Regions from separate parts of the Streptomyces sp. NPDC048258 genome, predicted to be linked through region 2. Evidence: riboswitches for the same ligand, from Rfam matches in the RefSeq annotation. Region 2 holds a riboswitch; the other holds the start of a gene.
The links. A riboswitch is a leader RNA that binds a small molecule or an ion and turns the genes downstream of it on or off. The one in region 2 is predicted to bind S-adenosylmethionine.
Positions count from the first base shown of each region.

Region 1: it holds a riboswitch for S-adenosylmethionine, as region 2 does, so the genes downstream of both, ACGFYQ_RS03665 (aminotransferase class V-fold PLP-dependent enzyme) here and thrC (threonine synthase) in region 2, are expected to answer to the same signal.

Region 1 covers NZ_JBICZH010000001.1:785,618-792,940, forward strand. The annotation lists gene ACGFYQ_RS03645 (c-type cytochrome) at 1-385, shown strand, start outside; gene ACGFYQ_RS03650 (Rieske 2Fe-2S domain-containing protein) at 382-1,440, shown strand; gene ACGFYQ_RS03655 (cytochrome bc complex cytochrome b subunit) at 1,437-3,068, shown strand; gene trpD (anthranilate phosphoribosyltransferase) at 3,244-4,308, shown strand; SAM riboswitch class IV at 4,586-4,702, shown strand; gene ACGFYQ_RS03665 (aminotransferase class V-fold PLP-dependent enzyme) at 4,923-6,344, shown strand; gene ACGFYQ_RS03670 (Lrp/AsnC family transcriptional regulator) at 6,693-6,974, opposite strand; gene ACGFYQ_RS03675 (hypothetical protein) at 7,017-7,323, opposite strand, start outside.
Region 2 covers NZ_JBICZH010000001.1:18,948-26,270, reverse strand. The annotation lists gene ACGFYQ_RS00140 (cold-shock protein) at 181-387, opposite strand; gene ACGFYQ_RS00135 (MoaD/ThiS family protein) at 770-1,048, opposite strand; gene thrC (threonine synthase) at 1,083-2,387, opposite strand; SAM riboswitch class I at 2,405-2,561, opposite strand; gene ACGFYQ_RS00125 (glucosyl-3-phosphoglycerate synthase) at 2,748-3,698, shown strand; gene ACGFYQ_RS00120 (trehalose-6-phosphate synthase) at 3,745-5,193, shown strand; gene otsB (trehalose-phosphatase) at 5,403-6,251, opposite strand; gene ACGFYQ_RS00110 (DUF3263 domain-containing protein) at 6,285-6,521, opposite strand; gene ACGFYQ_RS00105 (extracellular solute-binding protein) at 6,634-7,323, opposite strand, start outside.

The DNA of each region.
Region 1 (7,323 bases), 770 kb from region 2:
CGACATCGCCAAGGGTGGTGAGCTGTTCCGCAACAACTGCGCGCAGTGCCACAACTTCACCGGCGAGGGCGGCGCGCTGACGAACGGCAAGTACGCCCCCAACCTTGAGGGCGTCGAGCCGAAGCACGTCTACGAGGCCATGCTCACCGGCCCGCAGAACATGCCCTCCTTCCCGGACAGCACCATGCCGGAGAAGCAGAAGAAGGACATCATCGCGTACATCCAGAACGTGAACGGCGAGAAGTCGGTCAGCCCTGGCGGCCTGAAGCTCGGTGGCCTCGGCCCCGTCTCCGAGGGTCTGTTCGGCTGGATCTTCGGTCTGGGTGCGCTGATCGCTGTCGCCGTCTGGGTCGCGGCCCACACCGCTAAGGCCAAGAAGTCATGAGTAGCCAAGAGATTCCCGAAGAGAAGCACCTGCCGAGTGAGCAGGGCGACGCGCACCACGGTGCCGTAGCGGTCGCGGACGACCCGTTCGCCGACCCGGGCCTTCCGGTCCACAAGCCGCGCATCCAGGACATCGACGAGCGGGCGGCGAAGCGTTCCGAGCGCACCGTCGCGATGCTGTTCACGCTGTCGATCCTGGCCACGGTCGCGTTCATCGCGTCCTACGTGGTCATCCCGGTCAGCAAGATCGTGTACATCTTCCCCATCGGGAAGGTGAGCGCGCTCAACTTCGCGCTGGGCATGACCCTGGGCACGGCCCTCTTCTGCATCGGCGCGGGCGCGGTCCACTGGGCCCGCACCCTGATGTCCGACGTCGAGGTCGCCGACGACCGTCACCCGATCGCCGCTTCGCCGGAGGTCAAGGCGAAGGTCATGCAGGACTTCGCGGACGGCGCGAACGAGTCCGGCATCGGCCGGCGTCCGCTGATCCGCAACACGATGCTGGGCGCGCTGGCCGTGCTGCCGCTGTCCGCCGTCATGCTCCTGCGCGACACCGGTCCGATGCCCGAGAAGTCGCTCCGCACGACGCTGTGGGCCAAGGGCAAGCTGCTCATCAACCAGAACACGATGGAGCCGCTGCGTCCCGAGGACGTGCTCGTCGGTTCGCTCACCTTCGCCATGCCGGAAGGCCTGGAGGAGGATCAGCACGACTTCCAGGTCCAGATCGGCAAGGCCGCCCTGATGATCGTCCGCATCAAGCCGGAGGACATCAAGGACAAGCAGGAGCTGGAGTGGTCCCACGAGGGCATCGTGGCCTACTCCAAGATCTGCACCCACGTCGGCTGCCCGATCAGCCTGTACGAGCAGCAGACGCACCACGTGCTCTGCCCGTGCCACCAGTCCACCTTCGACCTCTCCGACGGCGCCCGTGTCATCTTCGGCCCGGCCGGTCACGCGCTTCCGCAGCTGCGGATCGGCGTGAATGACGAAGGCTTCCTCGAAGCGCTCGGCGACTTCGAAGAGCCCGTCGGTCCTGCCTTCTGGGAGCGCGGATGAGCACTGCCACTGAGTCCAAGACGGCGCGCAAAGCGCCCGCCGGCGAGCGCGTAGCGGACTGGGCGGACGGCCGCCTGGGCATCTACAGCCTGGCCAAGTCCAACATGCGCAAGATCTTCCCGGACCACTGGTCCTTCATGCTGGGTGAGATCTGCCTCTACAGCTTCATCATCATCATCCTCACGGGTGTGTACCTGACGCTGTTCTTCCACCCGAGCATGAACGAGGTCGTGTACCACGGCTCGTACGTGCCGATGCAGGGCGTCCTGATGTCCGAGGCCTTCGCCTCGACGCTGGACATCAGCTTCGACGTCCGCGGTGGTCTGCTCATCCGGCAGATCCACCACTGGGCCGCGCTGATCTTCGTCGCGGGCATGGTCGTGCACATGATGCGCGTCTTCTTCACCGGCGCGTTCCGCAAGCCGCGTGAGGTCAACTGGATCTTCGGCTTCCTGCTGCTGGTCCTCGGCATGTTCACCGGTTTCACCGGTTACTCGCTGCCGGACGACCTGCTGTCGGGCACCGGTGTCCGCTTCATGGAGGGCGCGATCCTGTCCGTGCCGGTCATCGGCACGTACCTGTCGTTCTTCCTCTTCGGCGGAGAGTTCCCGGGCGGCGACTTCGTCGCGCGGTTCTACTCGATCCACATCCTGCTGCTGCCCGGCATCATGATGGGCCTGCTGGTGGCCCACCTGATCCTGGTCTTCTACCACAAGCACACCCAGTTCGCGGGTCCCGGCAAGACGAACAACAACGTCGTCGGCATGCCGCTGCTGCCGGTCTACATGGCCAAGGCCGGAGGCTTCTTCTTCCTGGTCTTCGGTGTCATCGCGGCCATCGCGGCCATCGCCTCGATCAACCCGATCTGGGCGCTCGGCCCGTACCGCACGGACCACGTGTCCACCGGTGCGCAGCCCGACTGGTACATGGGTATGCCGGAAGGCCTGATCCGAGCCATGCCCGGCTGGGAGATCAACCTGTGGGGCCACACGCTCGTCCTGGGCGTGTTCATCCCGCTGCTGCTCTTCCCGCTGGTGCTGGGCTCGATCGCCGTCTGGCCCTTCATCGAGTCCTGGGTCACCGGGGACAAGCGCGAGCACCACATCCTGGACCGCCCGCGCAACGTCCCGACCCGTACGGCCTTCGGTGTCGCCTGGATCGCGGAGTACATCGTCCTGCTGATCGGCGGTGGAAACGACATGTTCGCGCAGTACTTCCACCTCTCGATCAACTCGATCACCTGGTTCGTCCGGATCGGCTTCTTCGTCGTCCCGGTCCTCGCCTTCATCGCCACCAAGCGGATCTGCCTCGGCCTCCAGCGCCGGGACCGGGACAAGGTGCTGCACGGTCGCGAGACCGGCATCATCAAGCGCCTGCCGCACGGTGAGTTCATCGAGGTCCACGAGCCGCTCTCGCAGGACAAGCTGCACACGCTCACCTCGTACGTCACCTACGAGCCGGTCGAGATCGGCCCGACGGTCGACGAGAACGGTGTCGAGCGCAAGGTGAAGCTCGGCGAGAAGCTGCGCGCGAAGCTCAGCAAGGGCTTCTACGCCGAGGGCAACCAGATTCCGAAGCCCACGGTGGAGGAGTACAAGGAGATCCAGAGCGGCCACGGCCACCACTGATCTCCCGTTCGGCCGCTTGATCGAATGAGGGACTGATTTCGGTCAGTCCTGGTGTCGCCACGGCGAGAGCCCCGTCCAGTGTCTGGGACGGGGCTCTTTGCCGTCTCCGTGGCTGGATAGGCTGAAGCCGTTCCCATTCGACGACGGAATCCCCGATGAGCAGCAGGAGCGGACCATGAACGTTGTGACCCCGGCAGGCGGCGACAGCGTGGCGGCCCGTGGCTGGCCGGGCGTTCTCGACGCCCTGCTGACCGGCCAGGACCTGAGTGCGGACGACACCGCCTGGGCCATGGACAAGATCATGCGCGGGGAGGCCACCGACGCCCAGATCGCCGGCTTCACGGTCGCGCTGCGGGCCAAGGGGGAGACGGTCGCCGAGATCAACGGCCTCGTACGGGCGATGTACGAGCACGCCAACCTGATCGAGGTGTCGGGCCCGACGGTGGACATCGTCGGCACCGGCGGCGACGGGGCCAAGACGGTGAACATCTCGACGATGTCGGCGATCGTGGTCGCCGGTACCGGCGCCAAGGTGGTCAAGCACGGCAACCGGGCCGCGTCCTCCGCGAGCGGGGCCTCGGACGTCCTGGAGAAGCTCGGCGTCAACCTCGACCTCACCCCCGCGCGGGTCGTCGAGGTCGCCGAGGAGGCCGGCATCACCTTCTGCTTCGCGGTGAAGTTCCACCCGGCGCTGCGGCACGTGGCGGGGGCGCGCAAGGAACTGGGCATCAGGACCACCTTCAACGTCCTCGGCCCGCTGACCAACCCGGCGAAGGTCAGGGCGCAGGCCACCGGCGTGGCCGACGCCCGGATGGCCCCGATCGTGGCGGGCGTGCTCGCCGAGCGGGGCTCCTCCGCGCTGGTCTTCCGGGGTGACGACGGCCTGGACGAGCTGACCACGACCTCGACCTCGCGGGTGTGGTGGGTCCGGGACGGCAAGGTCTCGGAGCAGGCCTTCGACCCGCGGGACGTCGGCATCGCCCTGGTCGACGTGTCGGAGCTGCGCGGCGCGGACGCCTCGTACAACGCGGATGTCGCCCGCCGCCTCCTCTCCGGCGAGACGGGCCCGGTCCGCGACGCGGTCCTGCTGAACTCGGCGGCGGCCCTGGTCGCGCTGGACCCGGGCACCGGCACCCTGGAGGAGCAGCTCGCGGCGGGCATCACCCGCGCGGCGGAGTCGATCGACTCGGGCGCGGCCCGCGCGGCGCTGGAGCGATGGGTGGCGGCTAGCAACGCCTAGCGTGCGCCGCTGTCCGGGGGGCGTGGCCTCCCGGACCCGGCCCCGCGTGTCGACGGCCGGAGGCCGGCGCAGCCGGGCGAAGCCCGCGAGGCCGCCCGCGGCCGAGCGGTGCGAGCACGGCGTGGAGAAGGCGGCGGTGGGTGGCGGCGAGCAACGCGTAGCGTGCGCGCAGCGCGCAGCGCGCCTGATTCCGATTGATCGTTTTCGGCCAAGACCCCGGTCCGCCATTCGGACCGGGGTCTTGCGTACGGGGGATCATGTGGCAGGATGCTGGACAGGTCACGAGTGACAGCGTTTAGGCCCCGGCTTGCTGTCCGGCAACCCTCCTTCCGTGGCGGGGTGCCCCGGGTGATGACCAGGTCGTAGGCAGCGAGGTCTACGGCAAGCGCGGATCCCTCGACACCAGGGGTCCTGGTCTCTCGAGGAGCGTTTTCCGTGAGCAAGCGAATGCGATAGGGCGACTCCGCCCCTTCTTCAACCCTCGGATCAGGGTCACTTCCGTGTACCCGCCTTCGTCCGAGGACTTCCCGTACCCCGGTCGGCCGCCGAGCCGTACCCGCGTCGCGTACGGGCACACCGAAGCCATTCACCCCTGCCTGCCGGGAGATTCCGCCATGTCCGCATCCCTGAACGCCGCTGCCGCCACCGCCGTCGCCGCCACCGCGACCACCGCCGCCACCGCCGTCGCAACCGCCGTCGACCCCGCCTGTGCCGAGCCGCTGCCGGTCCTCGGCCGGGACGTCACCGTCCCGCTCGTCACCGGCGGCGAGGTCACCTACGCGGCCCTCGACTACGCGGCCAGCGCCCCGGCGCTCCAGCGGGTCTGGGACGACGTGGCCGCGTACGCCCCGTACTACGGCAGCGTGCACCGCGGCGCCGGCTACCTCTCGCAGCTCTCCACCGACCTCTTCGAGCAGAGCCGCGTCACGGTCGCCGAGTTCCTCGACTGCCGCCCCTCCGACCAGGTGGTCTTCACCCGGTCCACCACGGACTCCCTGAACCTGCTCGCCGCCGTGCTCCCGGCCGACTGCCAGGTGTTCGTTTTCGAGACCGAGCACCACGCCTCGCTGCTGCCCTGGACGAACGCGCAGGTCACCTACCTCAACGCGCCCCGCACCCCGGACGAGGCCGTCGCCACCCTGGAGCGGGCGCTGGCCGACCGGGACCCCTACGGCCCGGCCCTGGTCTGCGTCACCGGCGCCTCCAACGTCACCGGTGAGCTGTGGCCGGTGAAGGAACTCGCGGCGGCCGCGCACGCCCACGGCGCGCGGATCGTCCTGGACGCCGCCCAGCTCGCTCCGCACCACCCCGTCTCCGTACAGGACCTGGACGTGGACTGGGTCGCCTTCTCCGGGCACAAGCTCTACGCCCCCTTCGGCTCGGGCGTCCTCGCCGGCCGCGCGGACTGGCTGCGTGACGCCGAGCCGTACCTCGCGGGCGGCGGCGCCTCCCGCAAGGTCGCCCGGCGCGAGGACGGCGGCGTGGACGTCGAGTGGAACACCACCGCCGCCCGCCACGAGGCCGGCTCCCCGAACGTCATCGGCGTCTACTCCATCGCCTCCGCCTGCAAGGCCCTGACCGAGGCGGGCTTCGATGCCCTGGTCGCCCGGGAGCGCCACCTCATCGCCACGGTCCGCGAGGGCCTGGCCGATGTCCCGGCGGTCCGCGTCCTGTCCCTCTTCGGGGACGACGCCCCGCGCGTCGGCGTCATCTCCTTCGTGGTGGACGGCTGGAACAGCTCCCACTTCGCGGCGGCGCTCTCCGCCGAGTACGGCATCGGCGTGCGCGACGGCCTTTTCTGCGCCCACCCCCTGGTCCGCACCCTGCTGGGCAGCGAGCCCCAGGCCCAGGGCGAGTGCGGAGCCCCGGAGGCCGCCCCGGGCGAGCGCTCCCTCAACGCCATCCGCGTCAGCTTCGGCGCCGGCACCCCCGACGAGCACGTGGCCCGCTTCGTCCGCGCGGTGAAGGAACTCGTCGCGGACGGCGCGAAGTGGCAGTACCGCACGGAAGAGGGCCGCTGCGTCCCGGCGGTCTGAGCTTGCTGTCCGCCTCAATCGCCGGCGGGGCGGGGTCCCGCCCGGGTGCGGGGTGTGAATCGACTCCCCCCGCACCCGGGCGGGGTCTTGCATGCCGGGGGGAGCGGGGGCGCGCAGGGGCGTCCCCGCAGGACGAGCGCGCAACCACGGCTGAACGCCGTGACGAGGCTTGGTGCGCGAGCCGAGGAGACGTCCCGGAGGGACCCCGCGGACCGGGCCGGCGGTCAAGACCCCGCCCGGGGGGCGAACCCAGCCCCGCCGGCGCTTGAGGCGCACCGGAGCCAGGGCCGCGCAGCGGAGGGGCAGGGGGCGAAGCCCGGGGCGTACCCGCAGGCCCCGCGGGAGGCGCTACGCGTCGAGGCCGATCGCGAAGGCCGCTTCCAGGTCGTGCTGGGAGTACGTACGGAACGCCACGTGCGTGTCCGTCGCCTCGACGCCCGGGATCTTGCTGATGCGGCCCGGGATGATGTCCGCCAGGTTCTCGTGGCGGGCCACGCGGACCAGCGCGATCAGGTCGTACGTCCCCGTGACGGAGTAGACCTCGCTGACGCTGTCCAGCGCGGCGATGGACTCGGCGATCTCGGGGATGCGGTCCACGCTGGTCTTGATGAGCACGATCGCGGTGATCACGGCTGGCTGTCTCCCTCGGTGGCCGTCGCTGGTCGCCTCACTCTAAGACTTGATCCGTAAGTCACCAAAGGTGAGCTGAGGATTGCAGCCGGGGCGGCATCCGGGCTTTCCGGCGTGGTCACGCACGGTGCGTGTGTCATCCGGGGTCGCTCGGGGCCGCTTTCCGGCGGTTCGGTGAGCAGAGGTCCCGCGCTGGGGCGGGACTGCCACGTGACCAGCGCCCCGAGAGGTGTTCTGGCTCGCTGCGGTTGACTCACACAGGGCTTCTTCCAGCCCAGTCGAGAAGATGATCTGTGCGTGCCGGGACATCGTGGTGTCCAGGTACGCGGTCTTGGGGTCGTCCACGTCG
Region 2 (7,323 bases):
TGTGGTAGCACTCTCACCTGGAGAGTGCTAACGCCAATGATTAGCACTCGACCCCCTCGAGTGCAAGCGGCTTGGGTGAACGCCCCCGTGAACGGCCCCCTGAACGCACGAGGGGCCCACACCCCGTGTCCAGGATGTGGGCCCCTCTTACGTACGCGTGGGCGGTCGATCGCGCCAGGACTAGCCGAGTGCGAGCTTGACCATGTCCGCCTGCGGACCCTTCTGGCCCTGCGAGATCTCGAACTCGACCCGCTGACCCTCTTCAAGGGTGCGGTACCCGTCCATCTGGATGGCGCTGTAGTGGACGAACACATCCGCACCACCGTCGACCGCGATGAAGCCGTAGCCCTTCTCCGCGTTGAACCACTTGACGGTGCCCTGAGCCATGCCTAACTCCCCTATTACTGGCCCTTGCGCAGGAACGCACTTCGCGCTCCCGGGTCAGAACTTGCGTCGGAACGCGTCGACCGAGGCTGAATGTATCTGCGCCGGTGCTGTCTGCAACAGGTCAATCCGACGAGAATTCAGGACACCCAGAAACATTGAAATAGAGTGAAAATTTGGCATATGGCAGGGCAACTCGGACCCGGCAAATCTCACCAAAGCCCCATACCGCGCTTGCATATTGACTGAATGTCAACCCTGCCGCGGCCCGTTCATATGCGGCGGGCAAGTCCAGCGGAGGGGACTTCCCCAACTCTACCGCGCCCAATCAAGCAGAATTGCCCCCTCCGCTTTTAGCGGAGGGGGCAATTACGGTTTTCGCGTGTCAGCAGCCGCCGGCGACGGCGGGAATGATCGACACACCGGCGCCGTCCGGCGTCGCCGCCTCCAGCCCACCCTCGAAGCGCACGTCGTCGTCGTTGACGTAGACGTTCACGAAGCGGCGCAGCTTGCCCTGGTCGTCCAGGACACGGGCGGCGATGCCCGGGTGGCTCTTCTCCAGCGACTCGATGACCTCGGCCAGGGTCGCGCCCTCGGCCGGGACCTCGGCCTTGCCGCCGGTGTAGGTGCGCAGGATGGTGGGGATGCGGACGTTGACGCTCATGGCGCTACTGCCTTTCCGGTGTGCGGGGGGAGGGTCAGGCCAGGCCGGCGGCGCGGAACGCGTCCAGGCTCGGGCGGATGGTGGCGGTCTGGCCGCTGTCCGCGACCACCGCCTCCAGGGTCTTGAGGCCGTCACCGGTGTTCAGGACGACGGTGGTCAGCGCCGGGTCGAGCTGCCCGTTCTCGATGAGCTTCTTCGTGACGCCGACGGTCACGCCGCCCGCCGTCTCGGCGAAGATGCCCTCGGTCTGCGCGAGGATCTTGATGGCCTCGACGACCTGCTCGTCGTTGACGTCCTCGACGAAGCCGCCGGTGCGCCGCGCGATGTCCAGGACGTACGGGCCGTCCGCCGGGTTGCCGATGGCGAGGGACTTGGCGATGGTGTTCGGCTTCTGCGGGCGGACCACGTCGTGGCCGGCCTTGAAGGCGGTGGACACCGGGGAGCAGCCCTCGGCCTGGGCGCCGAAGATCTTGTACGGCTTGTCCTCGACGAGGCCGAGCTTGATCAGCTCCTGCAGACCCTTGTCGATCTTCGTCAGCTGCGAGCCGGACGCGATCGGGATGACGATCTGGTCGGGCAGCTGCCAGCCGAGCTGCTCGCAGATCTCGTACGCCAGGGTCTTGGAGCCCTCGCCGTAGTACGGGCGCAGGTTGACGTTGACGAAGCCCCAGCCCTCGCCCAGCGGGTCGCCGATGAGCTCGGAGCAGAAGCGGTTCACGTCGTCGTAGTTGCCCTCGATGCCGACCAGGTCGCCACCGTAGACACCGGCCATGACGACCTTGCCCTGCTCCAGGTCGTGCGGGATGAACACGCAGGAGCGGAAACCGGCCCGGGCGGCGGCGGCGCCGACGGCGCCGGCCAGGTTGCCGGTGGAGGAGCAGGACAGGGTGGTGAAGCCGAAGGCGCGGGCCGCCTCGACGGCGATCGCGACGACGCGGTCCTTGAAGGAGTGCGTCGGGTTGCCGGAGTCGTCCTTGACGTAGAGCTTGCCGGTGACACCGAGCTCCTTGGCCAGGTTCTCCGCGTCCACGAGCTTGGTGAAGCCCGGGTTCAGGCTCGGCTTGGAGGCCACGTCCGCGGGGACGGGCAGCAGCGGCGCGTACCGCCAGATGTTGTTCGGGCCGGCCTCGATCGCGGCGCGCAGGGCCTCGACGTCTTCAGATGAACCCGTGCCGGTCGGGAGGTCGTAGGCGACTTCCAGAGGTCCGAAGCACTCGACGCACGCGAAGATGGGTCCGAGCTCGAAGCGGGTACCGCACTCGCGACAGGAAAGGCCGGTGGCAGGTCCGAGGTCGACGGTTCCGGTTCCGGCAGAGGTGGCGACAGTCTGTGCAGCCATGATGGCGAGGCCCTTTCTCCTCATCTTCCCCATGGCGCACTTCGCCATGAGACGGAATTGGCACCTTCCCTAGCCGGGGACCTCGCGGAGGTGCGTGAAAACGCATCGCGAGAACCGACTGGAGGGTTGCCGGGGCTTCAACGGGCCGTGTCCCTCTGCCCCTCTGGATGAGCGGTATGGCACCGGGCCGCGCGCTCTGTGGCGCGTCCGGGCGTTTGTGCGCGAGGACCCCCGGCATGCGGTGGTCCTCTGCGTTGTTCAAGACTGTAACCGAAGGGCCGGGCGGTTGAGACAGCCGTCCGAACCGCGAGATGGATCACAAATCGGTCCAAACAAGTGACGATGCAGGGAGTACCGAGGGTGCTGGAAGAGGTGGAGCGCTGGCTGGCCGACCGCTCCTGGTCCGCCGCCGACCGACCGCTCGACCAGCTGCTGGACCGGAAACGGGCGGCTGGGACCACGGTCAGCGTGGTGCTGCCCGCGCTCGACGAGGAGGCGACGGTCGGCGCGATCGTCGAGGTGATCCGGCGCGAGCTGATCGAGGGACTGCCGTACCCCCTCGTGGACGAACTAGTGGTCATCGACTCGGGCTCCAGCGACCGGACGGCGGAGGTGGCGGCGAAGGCCGGCGCCCGCGTCGTGCACCGCGACGAGATCCTGCCGCGGATCCCGGCGCTGCCCGGCAAGGGCGAGGTGCTGTGGCGCTCCCTGCTGGCCACCGCCGGGGACATCGTCTGCTTCGTCGACGCCGACCTGCGGGACTTCTCGGCCGACTTCGTCTCCGGGATCGTGGGGCCGCTGCTGACCGAACCGGACGTGCAGTTCGTCAAGGCGATGTACGACCGCCCGCTGGGCGACGCCCCCGGCCAGGGCGGCCGGGTGACGGAGCTGGTGGCGCGCCCGCTGCTCAACCTGCACTGGCCGCAGCTGGCCGGCTTCGTCCAGCCGCTGGGCGGCGAGTACGCCGTACGCCGCTCCCTGCTGGAGCGGCTGCCGTTCCCCGTCGGGTACGGCGTCGAGCTGGGCCTGCTGGTGGACGCGCTGCACACGGTCGGGCTGAACGCGCTGGCCCAGGTGGACGTGGGCGTACGGGTCCACCGCCACCAGGACGGGCAGGCGCTGGGCCGGATGGCCGCGGCGATATACCGCACCGCGCAGCTGCGGCTCTCGCGCGGTCATCTCGTACGGCCGGAGCTGACGCAGTTCGAGCGGGGGCCGGACGGGTTCGTGCCGCGGACGTACGCGGTGGACACGGAGGAGCGGCCGCCGATGCTGGGCGTCAAGGAGTACGCACTGCGCAGCGTGGCGTGAGGGATCGTACGGTTTGAGCGGGCGCGGGCCGGGCTAGGTTGGCCGCATGGCTTCTCAGGTACTCGTTGCAGCGAACCGCGGCCCGCTCTCGTACGTCCTCGCCGCCGACGGCACGCTCAGTGCCCGGCGCGGCGGGGGCGGTCTCGTCTCCGGACTCTCCGCGGCCCTGGCCGAGCAGCCGGACGCGGTGTGGATCTGCGCGGCCCTGTCGGAGGCGGACCGGGAGGCGGTCCGCCGGGGCGTGGCCGAGCCTGGCGTCCGGATGCTGGACATCGATCCCACGGTGTACGACGACGCGTACAACGGCATCGCGAACTCGGTGCTGTGGTTCACCCACCACCACCTGTACGACATCCCGCGCACGCCGGTCTTCGACGCGGAGTTCCGCCGGCAGTGGGGGTCGTACGTCGCCTACAACCAGGCCTTCGCGGCGGCCCTGGCCGAGGAGGCGGCGGAGGGCGCCTGTGTCCTGGTGCAGGACTACCACCTGGCGCTGGTGCCGGGGCAGTTGCGGGAGCTGCGGCCGGACCTGCGGATCGGGCACTTCACGCACACGCCGTGGGCCTCGCAGCAGTTCATGCACATGCTCCCGGACGACATCCGGCGGGAGCTGGTGTGGGGGATGCTCGGGGCGGACCGGCTGGGCTTCCACACCTACGAGTGGGCGCTCGGCTTCATCACCAGCGCGCAGTTCGAGGACGCGAGCGGCGTCGCGCGGACGCACCTGCCGAGCGGGGAGGACCCGCTGCGCGGGGTGAAGCACATCAAGGCGGGCGGCGAGGCCCGGTTCACGCACGTGACCAAATACCCCCTGGGGGTCGACGCGGACGAGCTGCGGGCGCTGGCGCACCGGCCGGAGGTGGACGACAAGCTGGCGGCACTGCGGGCGGAGGTCGGCGACCTGAAGACGATCGTCCGGGTGGACCGGACGGAGCTGTCGAAGAACATCCTGCGGGGCCTGCTGGCCTACCGGGAACTGCTGACCACGCACCCCGAATGGCGCGGCCGGGTGGTGCACCTGGCGTCCGCGTACCCGTCGCGGCAGGACCTGGCGGTGTACCGGGCGTACACGGAGTCGGTGCGGGAGCTGGCGGCCGCGATCAACGAGGAGTTCGGCACGGCGGACTGGCAGCCGGTGCACGTGTCGGTGCAGGACGACTTCGCGCGCTCGCTCGCGGCGTACCGGATGGCGGATGTCGCGCTGGTGAACCCGGTGCGGGACGGGATGAACCTGGTGGCGAAGGAGATCCCGGTGGTGTCGGAGGCGGGGTGCGTGCTGGTGCTGTCGACGGGGGCGGGGGCGTACGAGGAGCTGCGGCAGGACGCGCTCACGGTGAACCCGTACGACGTCACGCAGACGGCCGAGGCCCTTCACGCGGCGCTGTCCATGCCGGACGCCGAGCGCGCGGACCGCACGAAGCGCCTGGCCGCGGCCGCCACCGCCCTCCCCCCGGCCGAGTGGTTCACGGCCCAACTGTCCGACCTCCAGGCCTGACCGCGGCCCGCCTACTGGGGCTCCGCCCCAGACCCCGCGCCTCAAACGCCGGCGGGGCTGGATTGCCCGCAGGGCAATTTCAGCCCCGCCGGCGTTTGAGGCGCGGGGGTCCGGGGGCAGCGGCGCCGCACCCACCCAGCCCCTCCGGCGTTTGAGGAGCGGGGTACGGGGCGGAGCCCCGGATCCTTGAGCCCCGGCGGCGGCGCGGGTCAGGCGCGCAGGGCCTCGGCCAGGTCGGAGAGGAAGGCCGCTACCGCGCCAGGGCCCGGGAGGACCAGGTCGGCGCGGGAGGCCAGCTCCGGAACCTCCGCGGAGCCACTGCACACCAGCAGCCCCGGCAGACCATCGGCCCTCCGCTTCTCGACCGCCGAGTACGCGGCAAGGTCACCCAGGTCGTCCCCCGCGTACAGCACCGGCCCCGCGTCCGTCTCCGCCAGGAACTCCGTCAGGGCGACGCCCTTGTCCGTGCCCGGCGGCCTGAGCTCCAGCACGGCCCGGCCCGGTTCGACCATCAGCCCGTGCCGCGCGGCCAGCTCGGCCAGCGGTTCCCGGAGCGCCGCGAAGGCCGCCTCCGGGTCCTCGGCGCGGCGGGTGTGGACCGCCAGCGCCCGGCCCTTCTCCTCGATCCACGTGCCCCGCCAGGCCCCGATCGAGTCCAGGAATCCCGGCAGCTCGGCCCGGACCGCCGCCACCCCGGGGTGCTCGGCGGGGGCGTGGACGATCCCGGTGACGGCGTCCCAGCGCTCGGCTCCGTAGTGGCCGAGGACCACCAGGTGTTCCAGTCCGGGGACCCCGGCGAAGCCCCCGTAGCGGACGGCGACGCCCGCCGGCCGGCCGGTGACCACGGCGACCGAGGCCACCTCGGGGGCGAGCGCGGCGAGGGCGGGTACGGCTCCGGGGTGGGCGCGCGCCTGGTCCGGGTCCGGGACGATGTCGGCGAGGGTCCCGTCGAAGTCCAGGGCGATCACGGACCGGCGGGGTGCGCGGAGCAGGGCTTCGAGTCCCTCGCGTCCGGCTGCGGTGACGGGCATCGGCAAGTCGTGCGGATGGCTCCCCATACGGACGACCCTAACGGCCCAGCCGCGTGACGGCTATCGCCTGGCCCGCTGCGCCTCGCGGATGCGCCGCAGCCGGTTCACCGTGCCCGGGGCGTGCGCCAGCGCGCGGGGGTCGTCCATCAGCGCGTTGAGCAGCTGGTAGTAGCGGACCGGGGTCATCCCCAGCCCCTCCCGTATCGCTCGCTCCTTGGCCCCGGGCCCGGGCCAGGTGCGTCCCTCGTACGCGAGCACCGCGGCCTCCGTGGCCGTCAGCTGCCCCTCGTCCGTCATACGGCCAGATTAACGCCGCCCACCGACACCGCCCCGACCGCCCGGTCCGCCGAGCGCCGCCCGGCCCGCGCCTGCCCGCGCCGGGCCCGCGCCGACGCGGGTCAGCCCCTTGTCAGCGCGGATCGGCCGCCCGCGCGGACGCCGCGATCTCCTCCAGCACCTGCGCCGGCTGCCCGCCCGGCTGGACGGTCTTGCCGATCTTCTGCTTGATGTCCTCGCTGACGCCCGCCCAGGACTTCTTGCCGGCCGGGTAGAGCCGCGAGCTCGGCAGCGCGTCCAGGAAGGTCTTCAGCTGCGGCGCGGCGCCGCCCGTACCGGCCCCGGCCTGCATCGCCCGGTAGCCGGTGGTCGTCACCGGGAGCAGGTCGTACATGGTGGTGAAGGCGGTCACGTTCTTCGCCTCGTACAGGTGGTCCAGGAACTTGCCGGACTCCTTCGGGTGGCCGTTCTTGAAGGCCATCACCCAGTCCGCGACGCCCATCGCCGAGCGCTCGGTGCCGTCGTTGGTCGGCATCGTCACCATGCCGAACTTGACGCCCTTCCCGGCCGCCTGCTTGATCAGCGTCGGGTGGCCGTTGAGCATGCCGACCTCGCCGCGCGTGAAGGCGTCGAAGGCGGCCTGCCGGTCGGTCTTGCCCGGCTCGGACGGCCCGGTCAGACCCTGTCCGACCATCTTGTCCCGCAGGAACTCCAGGGCCTTGACGTTCTCGGCGGAGTCGATGGAGTACTGCTCTTCGTTGTCGGTGTAGCCGCCGCCGCCCGCGAGCATCCACATCATCGTCTCGGCCTGCGCCTCCTCGCG